Regions from separate parts of the Arthrobacter sp. B10-11 genome, predicted to be linked through region 3. Evidence: riboswitches for the same ligand, from Rfam matches in the RefSeq annotation. Region 3 holds a riboswitch; each other region holds the start of a gene.
The links. Region 3 has a riboswitch for cyclic di-AMP ahead of RW112_RS00275 (NlpC/P60 family protein). Riboswitches for the same ligand answer to the same signal wherever they lie in the genome.

Region 1: another riboswitch for cyclic di-AMP. It lies ahead of RW112_RS05960 (hypothetical protein); the one in region 3 lies ahead of RW112_RS00275 (NlpC/P60 family protein).
Region 2: another riboswitch for cyclic di-AMP. It lies ahead of RW112_RS17630 (M23 family metallopeptidase); the one in region 3 lies ahead of RW112_RS00275 (NlpC/P60 family protein).

What each region holds. Positions count from the first base shown of each region.
Region 1 is NZ_JAWMTH010000002.1:63,283-67,833, forward strand. It holds gene RW112_RS05955 (HAMP domain-containing sensor histidine kinase) at 1-927, shown strand, start outside; cyclic di-AMP (ydaO/yuaA leader) riboswitch at 1,063-1,250, shown strand; gene RW112_RS05960 (hypothetical protein) at 1,250-2,032, shown strand; gene RW112_RS05965 (glycosyltransferase) at 2,168-3,073, shown strand; gene RW112_RS05970 (STAS/SEC14 domain-containing protein) at 3,096-3,464, opposite strand; gene RW112_RS05975 (HAD-IA family hydrolase) at 3,550-4,254, opposite strand; gene RW112_RS05980 (glyoxalase superfamily protein) at 4,300-4,551, opposite strand, start outside.
Region 2 is NZ_JAWMTH010000006.1:61,554-66,104, reverse strand. It holds gene RW112_RS17640 (NlpC/P60 family protein) at 46-813, opposite strand; gene RW112_RS17635 (C40 family peptidase) at 968-1,642, opposite strand; cyclic di-AMP (ydaO/yuaA leader) riboswitch at 1,713-1,906, opposite strand; gene RW112_RS17630 (M23 family metallopeptidase) at 2,020-2,844, opposite strand; cyclic di-AMP (ydaO/yuaA leader) riboswitch at 2,848-3,091, opposite strand; gene RW112_RS17625 (metal-dependent transcriptional regulator) at 3,202-3,897, opposite strand; gene serC (phosphoserine transaminase) at 4,178-4,551, shown strand, end outside.
Region 3 is NZ_JAWMTH010000001.1:47,883-52,433, forward strand. It holds gene RW112_RS00255 (DUF5129 domain-containing protein) at 1-95, shown strand, start outside; gene RW112_RS00260 (cupin domain-containing protein) at 321-698, shown strand; gene RW112_RS00265 (DUF1918 domain-containing protein) at 803-997, opposite strand; gene RW112_RS00270 (hypothetical protein) at 1,202-1,792, shown strand; gene RW112_RS00275 (NlpC/P60 family protein) at 1,870-2,640, opposite strand; cyclic di-AMP (ydaO/yuaA leader) riboswitch at 2,644-2,834, opposite strand; gene RW112_RS00280 (polysaccharide deacetylase family protein) at 3,072-4,551, shown strand, end outside.

The DNA of each region.
Region 1 (4,551 bases), on a different contig from region 3:
ACCATGAAACCGCTCGAACAGCTTTCCGAAGTGGCCACGCAGGTTTCCCAGCTGCCACTCGACGCCGGCGAGGTGGCACTTGCGGTGCGCGTGCCGCCGTCGAACGCCCATCCCGGAACTGAAGTGGGCAGCGTGGGCCACGCACTGAACCTCATGCTGGACAACGTCGCCAAAGCCCTCGAGGCACGGCAGCAGAGCGAGACCAAGGTGCGCCAGTTCGTGGCCGACGCATCGCACGAACTGCGCACGCCGCTCACCGCCATCCGCGGCTACACGGAACTCATGCGGATGACCGAGGACTTCACCCCGGACGGCAAGAAGTCCCTGGCCCGGGTGCAAAGCCAGTCCGAACGGATGACCACCCTTGTAGAGGATCTCCTGCTCCTGGCCCGGCTGGACGAAGGCCAGCCGCTCAAGATCAGCGACGTGGACCTGACGCAGCTGGCGGTGGAAACCGTCAGCGACGAGAAGGTCATGGCACCGGACCGCATCTGGCAGCTCGAACTGCCCGACGAGCCCGTGGTGGTCCGCGGGGACGCCAAACAGCTGCACCAGGTGCTGGCCAACCTCCTCTCCAACGCCCGCAAACACACGGACCCGGGGACCACGGTGGTCACCGGGGTGATGAGGTCAGCCGACGGCAGTGCCGTGCTGACCGTGACGGACAACGGGGCCGGGATCCCGCCGGAATTCGTGGACCGGGTCTTCGCCAGGTTTGCCCGGGCGGACGCCGCGCGCACCAGCCCGGCCGGAGCGGCGTCGGCCCCTGGTGCTGCCGGCGCCGCGGCCGCCGAGGGAACCAGCGGACTTGGCCTGTCGATTGTGCAGTCGATCGTGGAGGCACACGGCGGCACCGTGGAGGTGAACTCCCGCCCGGGCCGCACCGAATTCGCGTTGCGCCTCCCTGGCGAGCCGGCGGCCGCCTAGTCCCGCCGGCACCACTGCGCGGTCAGTTCCAGCGCAAGTCAACGCGCCGCAGGCGTGATCCTCGTTACCGAAACGTGACTTAAGCACCGAACTCCTGTACGGTTTTTAGGGTGCGGCCATCGTTCGGGCCGCATATCCGGATGGACGCCAAACTCTGCCGCTACCCGGATTTCCTCATGATCAGGCAGAGGCGGGGGACCCAGGTCTCCGGGCATGCTGCAGCAGCGGCCCTTGGGGTGAAGCCGACACGTGAAGTTCCGTGCGGCCGGGTGTGACCTCATCCGAACCCGACAGCTAACTCCGCCGGCATCGAGAGGCAACCATGACTGAATCCACGCCAGAAGTATGCCCTGAGACCGTTTCCGCCAACTCCGCATCGCCTGCGGCACGGTCACGCCACCGCGCCGAACCGGCCCCCAGGGCAACCCCGTTGTCCCGGTTCACTGCCGGCCTGCAGGGGACCGGCCGCCGGGCCGCAGTAGTGGCCACGGCCTGCGCCGTACTGATCGGAGTCGGCGCCGCCGGCCAGGCTTCCGAGCCCGCAGCGCCCTCAACATCGGCCACAGGTGCTGAAAGCGCATCAACTTCGGCCGATACCGAGTCGAAGCTCGCGTTCGAAAAGATCCTGGTTTCCGCCATGCCCGCCCCGGCCTCCGTCAGCGTGACTCCGCAGTCGTCCGGGGAAAAGACGTCAGAGCAGAAGGCTCCGGAGGCCGCCCCGGAGGCAGCCGCGCCTGCGCCTGCCCCTGCTGCGGCTCCCGAACCCGCGCCCGCCCCGGCACCGCCCGTTGCAGTTGACGACCCCGCAGCGGCCCAGGCATATGCCGCTTCGCAGCTCGGAAGCTACGGCTGGGCTGCCGACCAGATGCAGTGCCTGGTCACGCTGTGGACCAAGGAATCCGACTGGAAGACCACGGCGACCAATCCCAGCAGCGGCGCGTACGGCGTTGTCCAGTCCCTGCCGGCCGAAAAGATGGCCAGCGCCGGGGCGGACTACCGCACCAACTTCCGCACGCAGATCAACTGGGGCCTGAACTACATCAAGGAACGGTACGGCTCCCCCTGCGATGCCCTGAACTTCCACTACGCCAACAACTGGTACTAAGCCGGCCCGCCAGACAGCTTGTCCCGTTGCACCGGAGGCCTCGAATCCATGTGGATTCGGGGCCTCCGGCGACTCCACAGCAGGTGCACAGCTTTGGCCTAAATCCTTCATATGCGGCGGCCCCATAGTTGAACCATGACGCTCACACACCAGGCCACGGGACCCCTGCCGCACCCGCACCCGCGGGCCGCCGTCGATGCCTCGCACGGAAGCGCACCGCTGCTTCCCGGGCCGGGACGCATCCGCCGGGCCCCTATTGACACGCGGGTCATGGCAGCAGCAGGAACCGACGTCCCGGTCCTGGATGTTGTCATCCCGGTGTTCAACGAGCAACAGGATGTGGAGCCGTCGTTGCGGCGGCTGCACGCCTACCTGCTCGCCACCTTTCCGTACCCCTTCCGGATTACCGTGGCGGACAATGCCAGCACCGACGGCACCCTCCAGGCAGCCGAGCGTGTGGCCCGGGAACTCCGTGAAGTCACTGTGGTCCGGCTATCCGCCAAGGGCCGGGGAAACGCCCTACGCACTGTGTGGCTGGACTCGCCTTCACCCGTGCTGGCCTACATGGACGTGAATCTTTCCACCGACCTCGCCGCGCTCGCTCCGCTGGTGGCACCGCTCCTTTCCGGACATTCAGATGTGGCGGTTGGAACCCGGCTGGCGCGGACGTCCCGCGTGGTCCGCGGACGCTGGCGGGCGTTCATTTCCCGCAGCTACAACCTTCTCCTCCATGTGCTGATGGGAGCACGTTTCAGCGATGCGCAATGCGGTTTCAAGGCCATCCGCGCAGATGTTGGCCGGCACATTCTTCCGTACACCGCCGACGATGAGTGGTTCTTCGACACCGAACTCCTTGTCCTTGCCGAAAGATGCGGACTCCGTGTGCACGAGGTCCCGGTGGACTGGGCAAGCGCTGCCGACGCCGGCGTGGACCTTGTCCAGACGGCCCTCGCCGACCTGCGCGGCATCGTCCGCCTCATCCGGGACCTGGCCGGCGGCCGCATTCCCGTAGCGGCGCTTCGCTCGGGACTGGCCCGGTGAACGCAATCGCTGGTTTTAGCGCCTAAGCGTCCTTAAGCCACCGTATGGCTTCCTTCGCGCAGGTGAAGTACCGCGTCGGAGCCGCCGGAGCATGAAGACCGAGGAAGAAGTTGGCGATTGCGCGGTCCACCGGGGATGACCCGAGGAGCGCCACCTTTGCCACCGTACTGGGACGGGCAAAAACACGCCTGGCACCGCGGCTCATGGACGCCGTCGCAGCCATGTCCACCAGCATCGGAAACGAACGCCCGCGGCTCAGCTCGTTGACGGCCGACATGACGGCCACAGCCGCTTCCTCGCAGATGGCCAGGTCTGGAATCCACCGCACATGTAAAACGCCGTGTCGCAGTTCCACGGTGCCCCTGGCGCCGTCAATTGGAATCTCGGTCATCCTATCCCCCCAAAGATAGAGTCATCCGTCCCTCCTGAGCGTACGTGACCAGGCAGTGCCGGACCACCGAAAAGCGGTTTTGCCTTCAGAACTGGAAGCGGATCGCCCTGGCTCCGGCGTCATCCACATCCACTGCCACGGACACCGCGGAGTAATCGGCCAGGTGCAGAACGCCGTCCGGCAACGGACCGGTGTTGGGCCCGATGGCAACGGTCCGGATCCCGGCGGCAAGTCCGGCGGCAATCCCTGCGGGGGCGTCCTCAAAGACCACAGCATCGGCCGGGTCCACGCCGAGCAGTTCGGCGGCACGGAGGTAGCCTTCCGGGTGCGGCTTGCCCCGGGTGACAAGGTCGGCCGTGACGGCGGTGGCAGGCATGGCCAGGCCCGCGGCACCCATCCGGATATCCGCCAGGATCCGGTCCGCCGAAGTCACCAGCGCCACGGCATCCGTCGGGAGGCTGCGCAGCAGTTCAGCTGCGCCCGGCAGGGCGACAATTCCTTCGGTGCGAACCCGCTCCATGGCGCCGAGTTCGGCGGTCAAGGCCACAACGTCAGTGCCTGGAGGCGCAAACCGCCGCACCGTATCCCCCGCCTGCACCCCGTGCGAGGTGCGGAGGATCTCGGCGATATCCAGGCCGTAGCGGGCCGCGAATTCGCCCCACACCTGCTCCACAATCGCCGTGGAATCAACCAGCGTTCCGTCCATGTCGAACAGTACTGCGCGCACGGTCAGGGTGGCCGCGGATGAAGCGCGGGCGGCCGGGGCGGTGGCGTCGGGATGAAAGCTCATGCCTAACATCCTCCCCCACCTGGCGGCAGCGGTGGATTGTGTGACTTAGCCGTTCGGGCGGTTGGGCAGGTACTGGACTGCCCACTTGTTGCCGTCGGGATCGGCGAAGTGAACGAAGTGCCCCCAGTCCTGGATGTCGATGTCGCTGACGTCCACTCCGTTTTCCTTCAGCTGTTGGTGTGCCGCGTGGATGTCGCCCACCACCACCTGAAGGTTGGGGGCCGAACCGGGAGGGGCATCGGTGAGGCCCTCGCCGATGGCTATGGAACATGCCGAGCCCGGTGGGGTCAGCTGGAC
Region 2 (4,551 bases), on a different contig from region 3:
CTGCCCGAAGGCAGGGGTTCTTTTGGCAAACGTGAGCCGGAGGCTTTAGCCGCCGACGCGGATGAAGACCGGGCCGGAGCCTACGTTGACGCTGAACAGGGAGGTGGTTCCACCGTTCCAGCCGCCGTGCACGGCCTGGCCGTTGCCGACGTAGACAGCGATGTGAGCCATGCCCATGCCGCCGTTCTGGTAGTAGGCGAGGTCGCCCGGCTGCGCCTCGGCTGCACTGACGGTGCGGCCCAGGGAGAGGTAGCCTGCCGGCCAGCCGTGGTAGTTGATGCCCACGGCTGCAAGCGAGTTGGTGGCGAGGGCGGTGCAGTCCTGGGCAACGCCGAGCTGGGCGTAAGCCGCAGCTGCGATCGAAGCGCCGTTACCGCTGGCAGCGGCCGGAGCGGCGGGGGCTGCCGGTGCGGCCGGCGCTGCGACGGTGGTTTCAACGGTGGCTGCCGGAGCGGCCTCGGGAGCAGCTTCCTGGACCTCAACAACAGGCTTGGCCTCTTCAACGACCGGAGCCGGCGAAGTGGATACAGCGGGCTTCTCGAAGGAGATCGCGATGCTGGATGCAGCCGAGATGTTGGCCGGAGCGGAAGACTGGACTTCCAAGGTGGAAGCAGAGGTTGCTTCGCGCTGAACATTGGTGTCGGCAGCGTTGGCTGCGATACCGCTCGTCAGGACCAGGCCGGAAGCAGCAGCGATAACCGCAGCCTGACGGCCCATGCCGCCGGCGTTGTCGCCGACAGCCTTGGCAATGACAGCAAGCGAGTTGGTTTTGGTAACCTCGGCGCGGTGCCGTGCGATGGCACGAGTAGTCATTATTTCTCTCTTTCGTTTTCCTCAGACTGCATGGCAGGCCGCGGCTTTTGGACGCTCCGGCATCTTGGGGGTAAGCCGGAACGGCCCGAACAGGGTTTTTAGCGAAGGACGCGCGCTTCACTGAAGGGAAGCACGCGTTTTAGCGCAGCGTGATTTAGCGCATGGTGTAGAACGCGGACGTGCCCGTGGCGGACACAGCGTGCAGGAGGGTGCCCTGCGACGGGTTCAACGCGCTGATCATCATGCCGTTGCCGACGTAGATGCCAACGTGTGCGCCGCCGTTTTGCATGACAAGATCGCCCGGCGCCGGGGTGGCGGTGGGCGTCATGGCAGTCCATGCGTTGGTGCGGGGGATGCTGATACCGGCCTGGGCGTAGACCCACTGGGTGAAGCCTGAGCAGTCCCAGCCGCTGGGAGTGGTGCCGCCCCAGACGTAGGCACTGCCGATGCCGGTGTAAGCGATGGCAGCGAGGCCCGATGCTGCCGCAGACGAAGCGGCATCGGCAAGCTTGCCTGCCTTGGCTTCCGCGTCGGCCTCAGTGGACGTTTCGCTGGCATCTGTACCGGTGGACTGTGCCCGAACGGTTTCAACCTTGGGCGCTGCCTTCGTGGTCACTGCCGGACGCTCGAAGGAAACAGTCGCTGTCGGTTCCGCGGTGACGGTCAGCTGGGCCGACTGTGAGCCGGACTCCGTGGAAGCGGAAACGCCCAGGTTGGTATCGGCGGCGTTCGCCGGCATTCCAACGCTGAGGATCAATCCGGACGCGGCTGCAATGACAGCCGCCTGGCGACCTACGGTTCCGGCGTTGGCAGTAACAGCCCGGGACACGGAGTTCAACGGGTTCGTTCGAACCGTTTGCGCACGGTGGCGCGCAGAATTGTGACGTGTAGACACGAAGGTAGCCTCTCCCAATGCCTACGAGGTGAGCTGTCGGATTCGGATGGGAGTCACCCGGCCGCTCGGCTTCCTGGGAAGCGTTGCGACTTAACCCCAAGGTCTTCTTGCGAAGACCAAAATTGGTTCCCCCGCCTCTGCCAGACGATGTCATGCGAACGGACCTTGAGCGGTGGCAGAGTTAGGCAATCCACTCAAGAGCGCCAACTTCGGAAAAGTTGGCGTGCTCTAAACGGTACAGGAATTAATAACGAATGTCACATTCAGGTCACGGCATGTCACAGGAATGCGAGAGCGGTCCATCGTTTGGATCAGAGCCAGCCGGTGGGGTCGACGACTTCGCCGTTGACCATGACTTCAAAATGGAGGTGGCAGCCGGTGGAGGCGCCGGTGGTCCCGCTAAGCGCCACGAGGTCGCCACGGCCCACCTTCTGCCCCACCTGGACGTTGGAAGACGAAAGGTGGTTGTACGTGGTTTCCAGGCCGTTGCCGTGGTCAATCACCACGCGGTTTCCGCCGCCGTAAGGATGCCAGCCCGAGAAGGTCACCGTTCCGCTGGCGGCAGCGAGGACGCTCGTGCCGCACTGGGCGGCATAGTCCTGGCCGCGGTGGAACTCACCGGCGCCGCCCGTGATGGGGCTGACCCGGAAGCCGAACGGCGAGGCCGAAACCATTTGTTCCAGCGGTGCCCCGAGGCTGCCGGCGGAGGCCGCACGGGTAATGGTCCCTGCCGACTGCGCGCTCAGAAGCTGCTTGAGCTTGCCGTCCGGATCGCCCTTGGTGGCGACGTAGGTGCGGTTGAAGTCGATTTTGGCACCCGCAGCAGCGGACACTTCCGGCTGGGGCGCAACTGACGCAGCGGCGGCAGCGTTCCCCGTGTCCGCTGTGGACATCGCGGGGCCGGTGGACGGGACGGTCACAGTGAGGACGAGCCCGGTGGCCGCGAGGGCAATGCCTGCCTTCTGGCCCACACCGCTCGCCGAGGCGAAGGCCGTAACCTGGCTGAACAGGCTGCGGCGCCGGCGCGCATCACGGTGCGCATCGCGCGGCCTGACCGTCATAACGGCTTCGGCCACTGGGTACTCCGAAGCGGGACCGGTCGCCCTGCGGCGGCCCCTGACGGTCTGCGTGGTCAAAAATTATCCTCTCTGGAGAGCCTGCGAAGTTAGCTGTCGGATTCGGGTCAGAGAGATCAAAGACCCGGTCCGCCACTGCAAGGCATCTGACACAGGGGTGTCCCTAGGGAATCCTTCGTCGGAGATGGCTTGCCGCTGACGGACTTCACCCCAAGGCCGTTTTTCAACGGCCGGTTGTGGTTCCCCCGCCTCTGCCAGGAGGTAATTCGTACGCTGATCCGCTGGCAGAGCTCGGCTTCGGATCAGGTAACGCTTTAGTATCGGCGCTAGTCCACAACTATAGGTGATTAATCAGCGCGGTAATAATTCCGTTATCTGCGTCTCAGGCAGTTGTAGGTGGTCCTACGAGGTGCGCGGTCAGCTGACCGTAACAAATACGTGGGCCGCGACTTCGGGCGGCAATTCCAGGGCCCCCTCGATCTCGGGCACACGCACCGAGATGTACTCCCCCACGCGTTCCAGGGCGAGGGACGCCCCCGGCCTGATCCCGCCTTCATCGAGCTGCACGAGCAGCTCGGGTTCAACCTGGATCGGTTCAGCCAGCCTGCTCACCGTTACGCGCGAGTCGGCCCCGTACCCTGTCATGGCCTCCAGGAGGTTCACCACGCCGTCGGTGAACGCGGGCGACGGCTCGCCGCCGAGCGCCGCCAGCCCGGGAATGGGATTGCCGTAGGGGGACACCGTGGGGTGGTCCAGGAGTTCGAAGATGCGCCGTTCGACCCGTTCACTCATGACATGTTCCCACCGGCAGGCTTCATCGTGGACGTACGCCCAGTCGAGGCCGATCACATCGGCCAGTAGCCGCTCAGCGAGGCGGTGCTTACGCATGACTTCAGTGGCCCGTTTCCGGCCCGTTTCCGTAAGCTCAAGGTGCCGGTCGCCCGAAACAACCACCAGCCCGTCACGCTCCATCCGGCCGATGGTCTGCGAAACGGTGGGCCCGGAGTGGCGCAGCCGTTCGGCAATCCGGGCGCGGAGAGCCACGATGCTCTCTTCCTCAAGCTCCAAGATTGTCCGAAGATACATCTCCGTGGTGTCGATCAGATCCGTCATCCAGCTCAGCTCCTCGAGCACAGTCCTTGCGTCAGGGACAAGCTTAACCTATTTTGAATTACTCCGGATAATCATCCGGCTGACTCACCGGCAGCCGACCCGTGAACTGCCGCGTCAGTGCGTTGCGCCTCCGGGACCGGACCATGTCTCAGTGACTGGACTATGACGGATGCCGTTCCTTCCCCCGCAGGCGCGTCAGGCAGAATATAGGGGATTCCACCTGCAGTACCCCGTGCACTGCCGGGCCCCTCCGCGTCCACGCCGAAAAATTGGAGCCAATGTGAGCGACACCAGCATCACTATCCCCGCCAACCTCCTGCCCAAGGACGGGCGGTTCGGCGCCGGGCCTTCAAAGGTCCGCCCCGAGCAGATCGAGGCCCTGTCTGCCGCGTCTGCCACACTCCTGGGAACATCGCACCGCCAGGCACCGGTGAAGAACCTTGTGGGGTCCGTCCGCAACGGGCTCAGCGAATTCTTCCGCGCCCCGGAAGGCTACGAAGTCATCCTTGGCGTGGGCGGTTCCACGGCGTTCTGGGACATTGCGGCGTTTGGACTCGTGGACAGCAAGGCCCAGCACCTCTCGTTCGGCGAGTTTGGCTCCAAGTTCGCCTCTGCCACCAACAAGGCTCCGTTCCTGGATGCGTCCTCGATCAT
Region 3 (4,551 bases):
GCAGCGTCAGCACGGCGCGCGGCGGCGGCAGCACAACCGGCTACGGAGCCAGCGGGGGTAGTTTTTCCGGGTCCGGAAGTTCATCCAACTTCTGAGCGCGGTCCTCCACTGGGAGAGGGCACGACGGCCCACTGGGACAGGGCACGTCGGTCCTTCCCCGGGTATCGACAAGGAAACCCGATCGGAGGATGCTGGGCACCGTAAGCGATTGTTGTCCCGGTGCGCTCCGGTGATTCAGGCCAGGCGAACCGACCCCGCTGTCCGGTTGCCCTGGCGGGCCCGTGCAGTCCCAGCCGCAATATTGAGTGATGGAGAGAGCCATGACCACGAACGTTGTCGCTCAGCTCGCTGTAAAATCCCACGATGCTCCCGACGAGAAGCGCCGTCCCGACAAGACGGAAGTGGACCTTGTGTCCGTCGACGCCTACACCATCGGACGATTCACCTTCGAGCCCGGCTGGCGGTGGTCCGAATGCATCAAGCCGGTGGTAAAGACCGATTCCTGCCAGCTCAGCCATGTCGGTTACTGCGTTTCCGGCAGGCTCACCGTCCAGACCGCCGACGGCAGCCAGATCAACATCACTTCAGGTGATTCGTACAGCATCCCGCCGGGGCATGACGCATGGGTCGAAGGAGGGGAACCTTTTACCGGGATTGAGTTCGTCAGCGCCGCCGTGTTCGCCAAGGCCCCCGAATAGCCGGATACGGCACAGCCGGGTGCGGCACTTACCGGCCGCCGTCGAAACAGCAAGCCGGGCCCAGTCCCGCCGGGGACAGGGCCTGGCTTGCTGTCTCTGCTACTTCACTGCGGCGGATGGATCCTGTCAATGACGAAATCGCCGCCCGGAATGACGGTGGTTTCATGGCCGTCGTCGAAACGCACCACGTACGGCGGCGCTCCGTCAGCACCGTGGACCTCAACGATCTGGCCGTGCCGCTCCGCGGATCCGACCGTCTTGCCCCGGATTGTGATCCGGTCTCCCTGGGCTGCCTTCATGGCAATCACCTCCAAGACACCAGAGTACGAGTCTCGGCCCGGGGACAACAGGGCCGTTCCGCACTAGTGGCTCGGGCCGGCGAAGGCCGCGGCCCCGATCGGCGCTCTAAGGGGCATCCCGTGGCATCTGGTGCTTGGGCGAGCTTGGCAGGAACATGGGAAGAGTACTGATGTCCCTGCCCCTGGGACTGAGGGGGAACTGCTATGGCGGACGAGAAACCCACCAGCTGGTGGGCTACGCTGCCCGGTCTGCTGACTGCCGCCGCAGCCGTGATTACCGCTGTCACGGGGCTGCTGCTTGGTCTGGGGCAACTCGGACTGTTCGACGCCGGCCGGCCCGCAGCTTCAACGGCGAGCGCTTCCTCCACTCCAGCCGGCGCAGCACAGCCGGGCAGCACCGTCCGGGCGACCGGCGTCCCATCCGCCACCGGCAACGTTGCAGGATGGACGGTAGCATTGCCGGCCGAGCGGAAGTTCAGGTCAGCCGACGTCGAGTATGAGATTCTCGGAGCCGGCGTGCGCCCCGACGTCTCCGGCCGGGTCGCGCTGACGGTAGCGCTCAGGTGCACCAACCACGGCAGATATGACATCAACTTCTGGGACTCTACGTTCAGGCTGAATGCGGACGGAATCAGCCATTCCCCCGATTCCGGCCTCAACGAGCTGGTGGCAGGCGATTCCAGCAAATCGGGCGACGTCCGCTTCATTCTTCCGGCGGATACGCGCGAAGCACTCCTTCGCATCAAATTCGTACAAGGCGAGAGCACGGCTCAGCTCGCCATATCCCCGCCGTGAGCCGGCGGCCACGCGGAGGCCGGCGACCGGCTGCCCCCAAGGCAGCTGATCACCGGCCGACCGGCAGGGCCTAAAGGCTAGGCTCCGGCGCGGACGAACGTCACGCCGCCGGTGGCCGTGAGCCATGACAGCGGGTGCGTGACCGTGGCGTTGACACCGTTCATTCCGCCGCTGATCACCTGGCCGTCGCCGATGTAGATGCCCACGTGGCCGGACTGCACCACCATGTCGCCGGGCTGCGGTTCGCCAACCACCGAGCCGTAGTTCATGAACTGCATCGGGGCCAGGTCGCCCACGGGAATGCCCGCGGAGCCGAGGGCCTTTTCCACCATGGCGGTGCAGTCCTGGGTGATTCCCAGCTGCGCGTACGCAGCGGAAACCATGGCGGCATTGACACCGCCGGCAGCAGGCGCCGGCGCAGGGGCAGGGGCCGCCGCCTGGACCTGGACGGAAACCGCGGGCGCAGCAGGGGCCGGAGCGGCCGGCGCGGGAACGGCCTCCGCCGGAATTGCTGCCTCCACCGGAGCGGCCTCTTCGACCGGCGCCTCCACCGGAGCGGGCGTGGTGCTGACATCCGGCCGCTCGAAGCTGATCCTGACATGCGAGTCAGCGCTGAGCGGGGCGCCCACCTGGGCCGTGGCATCCAGGGCGGAAGCCGGAGCGGTGTCCCGTTCCGCGGGGGCATCGGCCGCCTGGGCAGCCCCGGTGCCGGAAAGGACCAGGCCCGAAGCGGCCGCCAGGACCGCAGCCCGGCGTCCCGCACGGATCCTCCCTCCGGTGGGCGTGGACCCCGGGCGCCCCGCGGGCGCGGTGGACCGGTGATGGTCGGGCAGATTGCGTGAAGACATGAAGTGACCTCTCCCGATGCCTGCGAGGTTAGCTGTCGGATTCGGATGGGAGACACCCGGCCGCAGTGGCATTCCGCGTTGCGGAAAGCGTGCGGCTTCACCCCGAAGACCCGCACAAAGTCAGGTCAAAAGTGGTTTCCCCGTCCCTGCCGGATGATTTTCGGTTGGATCCCGGACCGCGGCAGGGTTAGGCAATCCGCCCGGGAGTGCCGGTATCTGGGACAACGGGCACCGTTCCACCGTACGCGGGCGGCGCACCGCATGTCACATTCAGGTAACAGCCCGGCCAGGCGCAGCGCCCGGTCGCCCCTGCAGGCAGCGACGATGTACTCGGGTGTTCCGTCCGTCAAAGTCGAGTGTTTTCCCCGGGTGCGGTGAGGCGTAGTCTACGTGCATGTTCTTGCGGGGGGACTCACACGCTTGGAGGCATCATGCGTTGGTCGAATCGCCCTGTCCGCAAGTATCCGCGCCATGTGGCTGACCCCCCGGAGGCCTCCCCCGGAGCCTGGCGCGGCCGGCGCTGGACGGCGGTCCTGGGCGCGCTGCTGCTCGCCGCGAGCACCGTGGTGGGTGTGGCCGGCACCTCACGGGCTGCGGAACCAACCATTGTCAGCCTGACATTCGACGACGGCCTGGGCAGCCAGTTGGCCGCCGAGCAGGTCCTGAAAGCCCACGGGCTGGTGGGAACGTTCTATATCACCACGTCCTTCATCGGTTCGTCCGGATTCCTCACCCAGGCGAACCTGCAGGCCTTCGCCGCCGACGGCAACGAGATCGCGGGCCACAGCGTGACCCACCCGGACATGACAACACTCAGCGCCGCAGCCGCGCGCGCGGAGGCCTGCAACAGCAAGTCGACCCTGGAAGGCTGGGGTTTCAACGTCACCAGCTTTGCGTATCCGTTTGCGGCGGAGAATGCGACCGCCCAGTCAGCCGTCCGCGACTGCGGATACACCAGTTCCAGGGGCCTGGGCGACCTGCGATCCCCTGACAGCTGCGCCTCCTGCCCTGTTGCGGAAACGCTGCCTCCGCAGAATCCCATGGTCACCAGGGCGCCGGACCAGGTGGCCAGCTCCTGGAGCCTGGCCGACCTGCAAAACACGGTCACCAACGCGGAGACCACGGGCGGCTGGCTGCAGCTGACCTTCCACGAAATTGCCAACGGCACGGACCCGTCCCTGTCCATCAGCCCGGCTGTGTTCGAATCCTTCGTCACATGGCTGGCTGCACGGACGGCAAACGGCACGACGTCGGTCCGGACAGTGGCGCAGGCCATGGGCCAGTCCCCCGTGACGTCGCCGCCGCCGCCGCCGTCACCGTCGCCGTCTCCATCCCCCTCACCGTCCCCATCCCCTTCCCCCTCACCCTCGCCGTCGCCAATCTCTTTCGTCGACGTCCCGCCCGGCTCGCAGCTCTACACAGAGGTCAGCTGGATGGCCAACCAGGGAATCAGCAACGGCTGGTACGAAAGTGACGGTACCCGCACGTTCCGTCCGGGAGTCGCCGCCAGCAGGGACATGATGGCGGCGTTCTTCTATCGGCTGGCCGGGAGCCCTGCCTATACGCCGGCAGGCTCCCCGTTTGCGGATGTCACGCCGGAGACCCCTTTCTACAAGGAGATCCTGTGGCTCGCCTCCCAGGGAATCACCAACGGCTGGGCGGAAGCCAACGGCACCAGGACCTTCCGGCCAACAGTGGCCGTCAACCGGGACCAGGTCGCGGCCTTTATCTACCGTTTCGCCGGAAACCCCGCCTACACACCAACGGCGCCTCCGTTTACGGATATCTCAACGCAAAACGCCTTCTACACCGAGGTCGCATGGATGTCATCCCAGGGAATCTCCTACGGCTGGGCGGAACCGGACGGCTCCAGAACCTTCCGGCCGGGATTGCCCGTGAACCGGGACCAGG